One region of the Bacillus nitroreducens genome, then DNA from elsewhere that is predicted to be linked to it. Evidence: riboswitches for the same ligand, from Rfam matches in the RefSeq annotation. Region 1 holds a riboswitch; the other holds the start of a gene.

The links. A riboswitch is a leader RNA that binds a small molecule or an ion and turns the genes downstream of it on or off. The one in region 1 is predicted to bind cyclic di-GMP.
Region 2: another riboswitch for cyclic di-GMP. It lies ahead of ACWPVE_RS06785 (sensor domain-containing diguanylate cyclase); the one in region 1 lies ahead of ACWPVE_RS11175 (EAL domain-containing protein).

What each region holds. Positions count from the first base shown of each region.
Region 1 covers NZ_CAXHYI020000003.1:1,525,810-1,531,096, forward strand. Annotated here, with positions in the region: gene ACWPVE_RS11165 (D-lyxose/D-mannose family sugar isomerase) at 7-447, shown strand; gene ACWPVE_RS11170 (GNAT family N-acetyltransferase) at 890-1,429, opposite strand; cyclic di-GMP riboswitch class I at 1,813-1,897, shown strand; partial or broken gene ACWPVE_RS11175 (EAL domain-containing protein) at 1,979-2,687, shown strand; gene ACWPVE_RS11180 (PilZ domain-containing protein) at 2,702-3,247, shown strand; gene ACWPVE_RS11185 (REP-associated tyrosine transposase) at 3,782-4,558, shown strand; partial or broken gene ACWPVE_RS11190 (IS1182 family transposase) at 4,719-5,287, shown strand, end outside.
Region 2 covers NZ_CAXHYI020000003.1:623,139-628,425, reverse strand. Annotated here, with positions in the region: gene ACWPVE_RS06795 (ABC transporter permease) at 1-429, opposite strand, end outside; gene ACWPVE_RS06790 (ABC transporter ATP-binding protein) at 419-1,528, opposite strand; cyclic di-GMP riboswitch class I at 1,792-1,884, shown strand; gene ACWPVE_RS06785 (sensor domain-containing diguanylate cyclase) at 1,994-3,184, shown strand; gene ACWPVE_RS06780 (YxcD family protein) at 3,229-3,519, opposite strand; gene ACWPVE_RS06775 (hypothetical protein) at 3,507-3,953, opposite strand; gene cyoE (heme o synthase) at 4,223-5,125, shown strand.

The DNA of each region.
Region 1 (5,287 bases):
GAAAATATGGAAGTAGCAGATTTTGGATTAGGAAAAGTCGAGGACACAGGTCTACAATTGGTCACCTATGTCAATACGGACCTCGTCTGTGCAAAGGAATTGGTCTTACTCCCATACCAAACCTGTCCAGAGCATAAACATCCAAAAAGAGACTTCGACGACGGCAAAGAAGAAACCTTTCGATGCCGATACGGAACCGTCTACCTCTATGTAGAAGGAGAAGAAACCAAAAATCGTAAAATGAACCCACCAGCTGGAGATGAGGAATACTATACAGTCTTTCACGAAATCATGCTACGTCCAGGCGAGCAACACACCATCTATCCAAACACCCTCCACTGGTTTAAAGCAGGCAGCGAAGGGGCAGTCGTCTCCGAATTCTCAACCAAAAGCACAGACGAAACCGACCTCTTCACCGACCCAAGAATCAAACGAGTCCCTGAGTGAAACAGTGGTGAAACAGTGGGACGGTTCTGTTGTTCTCCTAGTTTTTTCCATGAAACAGTGGGACGGTTCTGCCGTTCGCCTAGTTTTTTCCATGAAACAGAGGGACGTTTCTACTGTTCTCCTAGTTTTTTCCATGAGACAGAGGGACGGTTCTGTTGTTCGCTTAGGTTTTTCCATGAAACAGTGGACGGTTCTGCCGTTCGCCTATATTTTCCCATGAAACAGTGGGACGGTTCTGTTGTTCGCCTATATTTTCCCATGAAACAAGGGGACAGCTATACTGTTCCCCTAATTTTACCCATCCCACCAACGTTATAATCTTAATTTATATTTTGATCATAGCGAGCACTGTTTTACGGAAATATTATGGAAAATAGTAGGCTGGTAGACTTATTGGAATTATTTAGGTGAACACGAGAACCGTCCCCTCGTTCTACTCGTTCTACTTTAATTCTTTCTGGAAGATGATAAATTTGCAGGGGATTGCGAGCATTTGCGCCAGTCTTGGGAATGATGTATCTATGGATTCTGTGCGAATTGGTTGATAGCCGATGCGAGTATACCATTTTTCCAATTTTACTTTGTCTGGATGAGAACCTTCCTGGGGTACTAATAATTCAAGCTGCATTTTGCGGAGTTTTTCTGCGTTGCATTTTTGCTCAGCAAAGCGGATTAACTCTCTTCCTATACCAGACCCTTGGTGTTTTTCATCTACCGCTAGCATTCCAAATTCTCCTGTTTCCTGGTCAATTTGATGAACACGGACACACCCGACAATTTTCCCCATTGATTGAGCAACGGCAATTTCACCGCTTTTTGTTAACTCTGCCACTTCCGTTGCTGACGTGCGGAATGCCCCAGGTATCCAAAGACCTCCCTCAGCTGTTTCGTAGACACGGTTAACGATGCTTGCAATGTGCTCCATCTCTTCTATATTTTTACTCTCGTTATTAGGTAACATATGAATCTCAATTGATTGCATAATTAGCAATACCTCCTTACTTTGGAACACGAGGACGGTTCTGGCGTTCCCTTATTTTTTCCTATAATTCTATATGATTAATAATACACCACATCTAGAACTGGACCACAAGTAAATTGAGTTTCAGACAAAAAATCCTATTTTTATAAATAGAATAGATGATGGTGAATAGCCTTTGTCAAACTCCTAGCAGTATATTTTATATGGATAATGCGGCCTATTGTTGTTATGTGTCGAACTCCACGCACATAATTCGACAAAATTCAACATTTTCAAGGTGGCAATTTGTGGTGTTTTAATTTTTTATGTCAAAAATTGTTGAAGTTGTACTACTTTTGTCTTATCCTAGAAAAAGGAAAAAGTACTATAACTATTAAAGCTATCTCGATAAATGGCAAACTTGTCGAAAGATAAGGACGCAAAGCCACGAGCCTAAAGCAAAATTGCTATGGCAGTCGGGTTGCCGAAAGTAGTGGAGTGAAGATGACTCCCGTTTATTTCGGTGTAGTCATCTTTTTTATTTGAAAAAGAAAGGGGTGATTACTAAAAGTGATTCGAAGTTTAATCCAAAACGAATTATTCTCACACTTTTTCCAGCCTATTATTGATATAGAGACATGGACAAGGATAGGCTATGAAGGACTCCTGAGAACCTCGCATTATGTGAATCCAGAAGAAACGTTTAATCTTGCCAAAACAGAAAAACAGCTCTATGAATTAGATTCGCGGTCTATCCATAAAGCTGCTCTTACCTACCATTCAGCAGGTTTTTCAAAAAAGGACGGTTATTTGTTTTTAAATGTATTTCCATCTACGCTTACAAACAAAAACTTTCTGCCCTTTATAAAGAAAATTATCACCGAAAACAACTATTTTAGTCAAGAAATCATCTTTGAAATTAGCGAAATGGAAGCAATTACCGATTATTCTCGTTTACTCAAGACTATTGATAAATTAAAATCGGGTGGTATTAAATTTGCTATTGATGATGTAGGGAAGGGAAACTCTAATCTAAAATCAATAATAGAGTTAGACCCAGATTTTATTAAGCTGGATAAATATTTTTCGTATAACTTATATAAGGAACCTAAAAAAAAAAATAATTAAATCCATCATAAGTTACACGAATACGCATCATATCAATTTAGTGTTAGAAGGACTTGAAACCGAAATGGATCTAGCTATTGCAAAATCCATCGGAGTTAAATTTGGACAAGGTTATGTCCTGGGAAGACCAAAGTCCCTTTTTGTTATTTAGTGGGGTGAAAAAATTTGAACTATATATTATTGTCACAGGCTATCATAGTAGTTTGTCTGCTATTACTATTTATTCGTAATGAACGTAGATTAGTAAAACAAAGTGTGCTAATAAAGTCATTACATAATACTAATAAATCATTAAAAAGTCAGTTAAAGAAAATAAAAAAATTCATGCCAGTAGATAAAAGAAATACCTTTAGAATTGTGTTACCTGGAATAGAGAGCACTTTTACCCTCGTAGATTTTGGAAATCATTCATTAAGTGCTCTAAAGAATAAAACGTTTAATGGAATCATTAATGATATAAGTATAGGTGGACTAAAATTCCATTCACCTTACGAATTTCCGATTAAATCTAATATTCTTATAAAAATGCACTTTATTTTCCAAGGTGAAGAGTTTGAGCTTAAAGGAAAAATAATTAGAAGAGAAGATCATATCAAAGGTAAATCCGTAACTTACGGAGTTCAGTTCGTCGACCTATCCGTAAATGACATCAAACGACTAAACGTATCACTGCACAACTACCAAGTATCACAACGCAAAAAAATAGGTTGAAACAGGGGGACGGTTCTGCCGTTCGCCTATTTTTTTCCAATGGTCAAACCATCATGAACGAAGTGAAATAAAGTGAAACAAAGGGACGGTTCTGATGTTCTCCTATTTTCTACCAGAAATTTATTTTTTTCTGCATCAATCGATATCTTTATTTTGTGAATCGCATTTTGTTTAAAACTTTTTCTTTTGAATAGAAGGAATATCAACCAATATATAGAATAAGTATTTGACACTAGTAACCTCGCAATTTGCAAACCACAGTTGTTGCTCCTTTATTCATCCACTCATTTATCAAACACCCAAATTCATTTGTTATATCATTCATTTGATAATCAGTCCCGATGTATCTAACCTTCAAAGATATAAATAGCATACCTGGTCAATTTTTTAATAATACTTCGCTATTTTTTTCTCATCATTTAAAACCTCAATCAAACAAGATAAATCCCAATTAAAGCAAGTAGTATAAGGAAATTTTTTGGTTTGGAGAAAACCGTCCAATGACGTAAAACAAGAAAGTGTGGTGGTGTTAAAATGCCTCGTATGGCAAGGGTGATAAGTAAAACTGGCGTCTATCATGTGATGTGGAGGGGCGCAAATCGGCAAGAGATTTTTCATGACGATGAGGATAGGCGATTATTCTTAGATATTCTAAAAAAGTATAAATTCAAACTCAATATGAGATTTTATGCGTGGTGTTTGATGAGTAATCACGTTCACCTATTAGTGAAGGAAGGGGACGAAAGTATTTCAACCACGATGCAACGAATGGGTGTGAGCTATGCGGGTTATTACAATGGGAAATACAGAACAACAGGGCACCTCTTTCAAGATCGGTTCAGAAGTGAAGTTGTTGAAAAGCGATCCTATTTATTAACAGTGGTGAGGTATATTCACCAAAACCCTGTAAAAGCGGGGATGGTAAATCGACCAGATGAATGGAAGTGGAGCAGCTGTGGTGGGTACTATGGTCAAGGCATTTATCCTAAGGGGTTACTAGATGATCAATTTCTATTAAAAATGTTTGAACCAGATCTTAAATTGGCTCAGAAGCAATTTAGAGATTTTAATGAAACGCCTAATAATGATGAATGCTTAGGAGTAACGGAGGCTGACGTGCGATTAACAGATGAAGAAGCTAGGCTGAAAATAAAGGAATTACTAGGGAACTTGGAAATTCCACACGTTAAAAGTTTACCAAAGGAACAAAGAAAGCTAATTCTACAGAAGGTCAAAGAAATAAGGGGAATCTCAATGCGTCAAGCAGCGAGGATTTTGGGGATTTCATTGAATTTGGTATTTAGGGCATGAAACAGGGGGACGGTTCGAGACCACTGAAAAAGTCATAAAATTTTTAGTTAAATCAGCTTTTTATAAAAAGTTGAAAGTCATTCGGTTTTCCAAACATGAAAAACCCCCTAAATGGTATAATGGATGTTGACTAGACACCAAACCATAGGGGGTTTTTCATATGCTTCGACTAGTGCCAAAGCAATATAGCTTTCATTCTGTATTATACGATAAAATTCCGGAAAATCATATCCTTAAAAGGATAGTTAGTATAATAGATTTTAGTTTTATTAATGAAATACTTAAGGAATATTATTGCGAAACTTTTGGAAGACCGGCAAAAGAACCTGAGTTAATGTGTAAACTCCTTTTCCTTCAGGAAATGTATAACCTCTCTGACGAGAGGTTGATTGATGAAGCTAGCTATAATCTAGCTTATTTGTATTTTCTTGGTCTTGACCCCGAAGATACACTTCCCGATAAAAGTCTACTATCAAAGTTTAGAACAAAACGGTTTCCAGATGATAAACCTTTGGATAAGATTTTGACACACATTGTTGAACAATGTGTGGACAAAGGGCTTATTAAAGGAAACAGTGTCAGTATTGACGCAACACACATTGAAGCAAATACTATTAAGAAAACACCTGAAAGACTGATGAAACATTTAGCACGAAAAGTCCTTAAAGCACTAGAAGAAACTGGCCAGGTTCCTGTTGACTTGCCTGCAGAACCAGAATATATGGAAAT
Region 2 (5,287 bases), 900 kb from region 1:
CACGAAACTAAAGTCTGTAAATAGTAATTGTTTTGAGCCTATACCAAACACTTCAAGTAATGCGTTGGCAGTTCCGTGTGCCCCAAATATACCGATAAAGGCATAAGCTTTTAAGAGAAGATTCATCCAAGAAGGAGCAATAATTAACAGCAACCAAAAATGCTTATGCTTCGTTCTTGTAATCAAGTAAGCAGTAGGGTATGCGACCAATAACGTCACAGCTGTAATTAAAAATGCATACCAAAAAGAGCTCAGTGTCATTTTTAGGTAAATAGGTGTAAAAAACGTTTTGTAATTAACTAATGACAAATTACCCTCTATATCAAAAAATGAATAATAGAGAATAAGTGTAATGGGTGCAATGACAAATAGCAGAATCCATAAAGCGTAAGGGATGACATAAAGGTTACGAGTGAGCTTATTTTCCATGGCTTTCCCCGTCCACGTATGCTTCTAATCGACGATCATACTCTTCTTCTGTTTCACCAATACCCATAACATGAATAGCTTCTGGATCAAAATAAAGACCAATTTCATCGCCGACTTTTGCCTTTTTCGTAGAATGAACAAGCCACTCATTCCCGTCCTTATCAAAGCCACAAATTTCATAATGAACGCCTCTGAATAACTGAGAATCCACGACCACACGTAGTTTTCCTTTTTCAACAGAAGTGATTTGTAAATCCTCTGGGCGAATGACAATCTCAACCGGTTCATTTTCAGAAAAACCTTGGTCTACACACTCAAATGTTTTTCCAACGAATTCAACGAGAAAATCTCGATGCATTTTCCCTTTCACGATATTGGATTCTCCAATAAAGTCTGCAACAAAGCGGTTAATTGGTTCGTCATATATATCAATTGGGGTACCACTTTGCTGAATTTTTCCTTCATTTAGGACAAAAATCTCATCAGACATTGCAAGTGCTTCTTCTTGGTCATGTGTAACGAAGATGAAGGTAATGCCCAAGCGCTTCTGAAGGTCGCGAAGTTCATACTGCATTTCGGTACGTAGCTTTAAATCAAGTGCAGATAATGGTTCATCCAGTAAAATAATTTCTGGTTCATTTACAATCGCACGTGCAATTGCAACACGTTGTCTTTGACCACCAGACATTTCTTTTATTTCGCGATTTTCATAGCCACTAAGATTGACGAAACTTAAGGCTTCTTTCACTTTTTTATCAATTTCAGATTGCTTCATCTTTTTTATACGTAAACCAAAAGCAACGTTTTCATACACATTAAGATGTGGAAACAAGGCATAATCTTGAAATACTGTATTTACTTGACGCTTATTGGCAGGAGTTGTATTTACTTTTTTTCCATTAAAAAAAACCTCGCCCTCAGATGGTTCGATAAATCCTGCAATTAAACGTAGAATCGTTGTCTTTCCACATCCAGAAGGACCTAGAAGGGTATAAAATTTTCCTCTTTCTATTTCAAAGCTAACATTGTCAAGGACAGCGGGGTCATTGTCGTATTGCTTAGTTACATTTTTAAATTGGATAATAGGTGTACTGTTCATAAGTAACCCCCTTCTTTCTATTAAGGTAGAGTTTTAGTGCAATCCGGCATAATTATACACGAATCGGCGAGAAATTCAATAACATTCATGGCTTGTCAAACTATAAAAATTGTAGTTGAATCTGGTTTAAGTTTATAGGACAATAGAAATAGGAAATAATTCACAATTTTAGCAATTTATTAGGTTAATCTCATTGACCAATAAGATAAATACAAATATAATTATGGTATAATTTAAAATTTTTCCTTTAGTTGGATAATTTAATAAAGTAAGGGCAAATTCATTGAAAGATGAAGACGCAAAACTATAGGGGCTAAGTCCATTAATAAATCAGGACATGCCAGCCAGTTGCCGAGTATAACTCGTATCGTATGTACGTTGATTAATCGGTTATTGATTAATCATTTTTTTTTACCTATTGCTGATTGGTTTCTACTATATTAATAGATTTTTGGAAGTGATTAAATGGAAAAGACAATCCAGAATCTGAACATATTGAAAAAACTGAGTGAGCTTATTGAAATGGTAGGTTCTGAGAAAGATCTAATATCTAATGAGATTCGCGATTATTTTATTGCTTCTTGTAAAGACCAAAAGGAAAAAGAAGTTTTGAATGCGCTTATATTTCAACTCCAACAAATGAACGTACAAATGGAAAATATGTCTTGGATGAACAAACATTACCGTATCCTTCATGATTTTGCTCAAATCTGCAGTAAAACACTTGATGAAAGTGTTCTTCTTCAAAAGTCCTATGAGATGGTTTCACGTGTTATGCCAACTGATGCATTTTATATAGCCTTACATAATCCTGGTGATGCACATATTCGATTTATTTTTATAATGGATAATGGCGTACCAGCACCTCCAAGTATCGTAGATTTTGGTGAGAACTACACGTCAAAAGTCATTAAAACCAGAGAAATCATACATCTCAAAAACCTGAATCAGAACGTTGAATATAATACGAAAATGGGAGACGGAGATGAAGATACGAGCTCCTGTCTTTTTGTACCTGTTATCATCGATGATCAAGTAAAAGGTGTCATCTCAACCCAGAGCTTTAAGGATTTTGCGTATCGGAAGGAGCATGAGGAGCTTTTACAAATGATCGGTGCACAGGTAATCAACTCAATTCAAACAGCACGCTTATATGAGAAAATTTACATCATGTCTCGAACCGATGAACTAACTGGATTAAAAAATCACCGTGCTTTCCATGAAGATTTAGCAGAGTTGATTCAGGGTGGAAATAAAGAAATTACAGTCATGATGCTCGATTCTGATGATTTGAAACAGGTAAATGATCGCTTCGGACATGATGTCGGAGATTTATATTTGAAGGTACTAGCTGACGGAATAAAAACGATTTGTAATGATAAGATTGAGGGCTATCGTTATGCGGGTGACGAGTTCATGATTTTGATTAAGACGCAGATAGATACGTGCGTAGATGAAATATACTCAACCCTAAAAAAGTATTATAATGAACATCCTGTTAATATTGAAGGTGAAAGTATAAAAGTTTCGATAAGTGCTGGAGTTGGGGTCTATCCATATAATGGAAACACAGTAGATTCAATAAAAAAAGCAGCAGACCAGGCGCTTTATGTGGCAAAAGAAAGCGGCAAAAACAAGATTGTTGTGGCAAAGTGAAAAAAGCTCATCCATTTGGATGAGCTTTAATTCTCTTAAAACCGTTACTCGTTAATGTGTGCAATGATGCCTTCCTCGTCGTCTAAGATAAGCTTGATTCCTGCATAAGGATCTCGGTTAAGGAATTCCCCAAGCCATAGACGAATAGCTTCAATCAAGTTCGCCATGATTAGGACTTGTTTCCGATCGTTCACATACACCTCTGCTGAGAAGCCATAATCATCATCATACATGAGCTCTACCTCAACTTCTTCAGGCTTAACTTGCTTTTTTAAGCCTGTATACACACATACTGCATTAATTATTTCTTGCTCAGACAGAATTAGCGTTGCCATGGGTCGGCCTCTTTTTTCTTACGGTCTTTAATCATTACAAAAATTTTACGGATTACAGCAATTAGAACGTATATAGCAAGAATGTTAATCATTAGTCCTAAGAAAGAACCAAGCATACCCATTCCGCCTAAAAGGCCACCGAATAGGAAACCTGCCAGTCCACCTAGCATAAGACCTTTCATTAAACCACCAGACATAAGACCACCCTTAGGAGTTGTATTCGTAGTGGACTTGTTTGTCACATTAGTGTCCTCTTTTTTCTGCTGCTGCTGGAAGTTTGATTTATTTTTATTTCCTATATTACTGTTGAATCCTTTTTTACCTGACTTGTACCCTCGTGCTTCAACGGTTGTTGTGTTGTCTTGAAAAACAAAGTTCCCAAGGGGGGAAAGAATGAGCGTTAGAGCAAGTAATGCTGCAAAAATCTTTTTCATAAAACTGTGTACCTCCATTAATTATTATTTTATATTATACCTTATTTTTAATGGGAAATCTCTTGTAAACCACCTTCCTAACCTTGTACCTTATATACGTTGTAAGCGGGGATTGGTTTCGGATTTTATAAAAAAGATATTGTTAAATTATTACTATATTGTGAATAAAGTAGGTTAAAAAGTGGTTTCCTTATCCTATTAGCTAGAAAAATGGTATAGTATATTTGATACATTTTGTTCTTGTAACTAAAGCAGGAAAGAGGATTCGAATGAAAGCAGAATTACATCTACAAAAAACGTCCCTCATAGCTGATCTTAAGTCCCTATTTAAGGCAGGAGTATTACTTGCAAATGTTCTACCCGTGTTTTCAGGATTTTGGTTAGCTATTTATTTTTCGGGTGCATCGTTTCAGGAAAATGTGGGATTGTTTGTATATACAATGTTGGGCAGTACGCTAGTTATAGCGGGAGCTCTTATAATTAATAACTGGTACGATGTAGATATTGATACGGTTATGGAACGGACGAAAAAACGTCCAACTGTAACAGGTCATTTTTCTATGAAATTTGTGTTGTTTTTAGGAATCACCTGTACCATTTTAGGATTCCTATTCTTGTTGTTTACAACATTTGAAGCTGTCTTTTATACATTCATCGGTTGGTTTACGTATGTTGTGTTATACACGATGTGGTCAAAGCGCAAATTTGTCAGCAACACAGTGATTGGTAGTGTATCAGGCGCCGTTTCACCATTAATGGGATGGGCTGCTGTTGCACCTATCGATCATAAAGTTCCCATCGTGCTCTTTTTAATTTTGTTTGTCTTTCAAATGCCACATACGTACGCCATTGCCATGAGAAAGTATGATGAGTATAAAGCTGCGGGGGTTGCGATGCTTCCAGTTGTTCGTGGATTTGAGGTAACCAAAAAACATTTTCTATTCTGGGTTATCTGTCTTTTTCCGTTACCATTCTTTTTGGGAGAACTAGGGACGGTCTTTATCGTATTGGCTACATTACTTAATATTGGATGGATCGTATTGAGTATTATAGGATTTTCGGTCAAGGATAATATAAAATGGGCTCGCTGGAATTTCCTTTATTCTGTGAATTACATTTTCATCATCTTCCTATCAATGGTCGTTGTAACATTACCTAGTTTATTCGGATAGACTTAAGCCTCGCCGCTTCTTAAGAAGTGGCGGGTTTTTTTAGTGAGAAAGTTAAAAATTCATGGATTAGATTGAAGGTTAGGAGAGGAAGTATTTGGAGTATCAAGACTCTTCTAACGAAAGGAAAAGAGAGCAACTGAAAAGTGTTTGGAGTACTGCCAA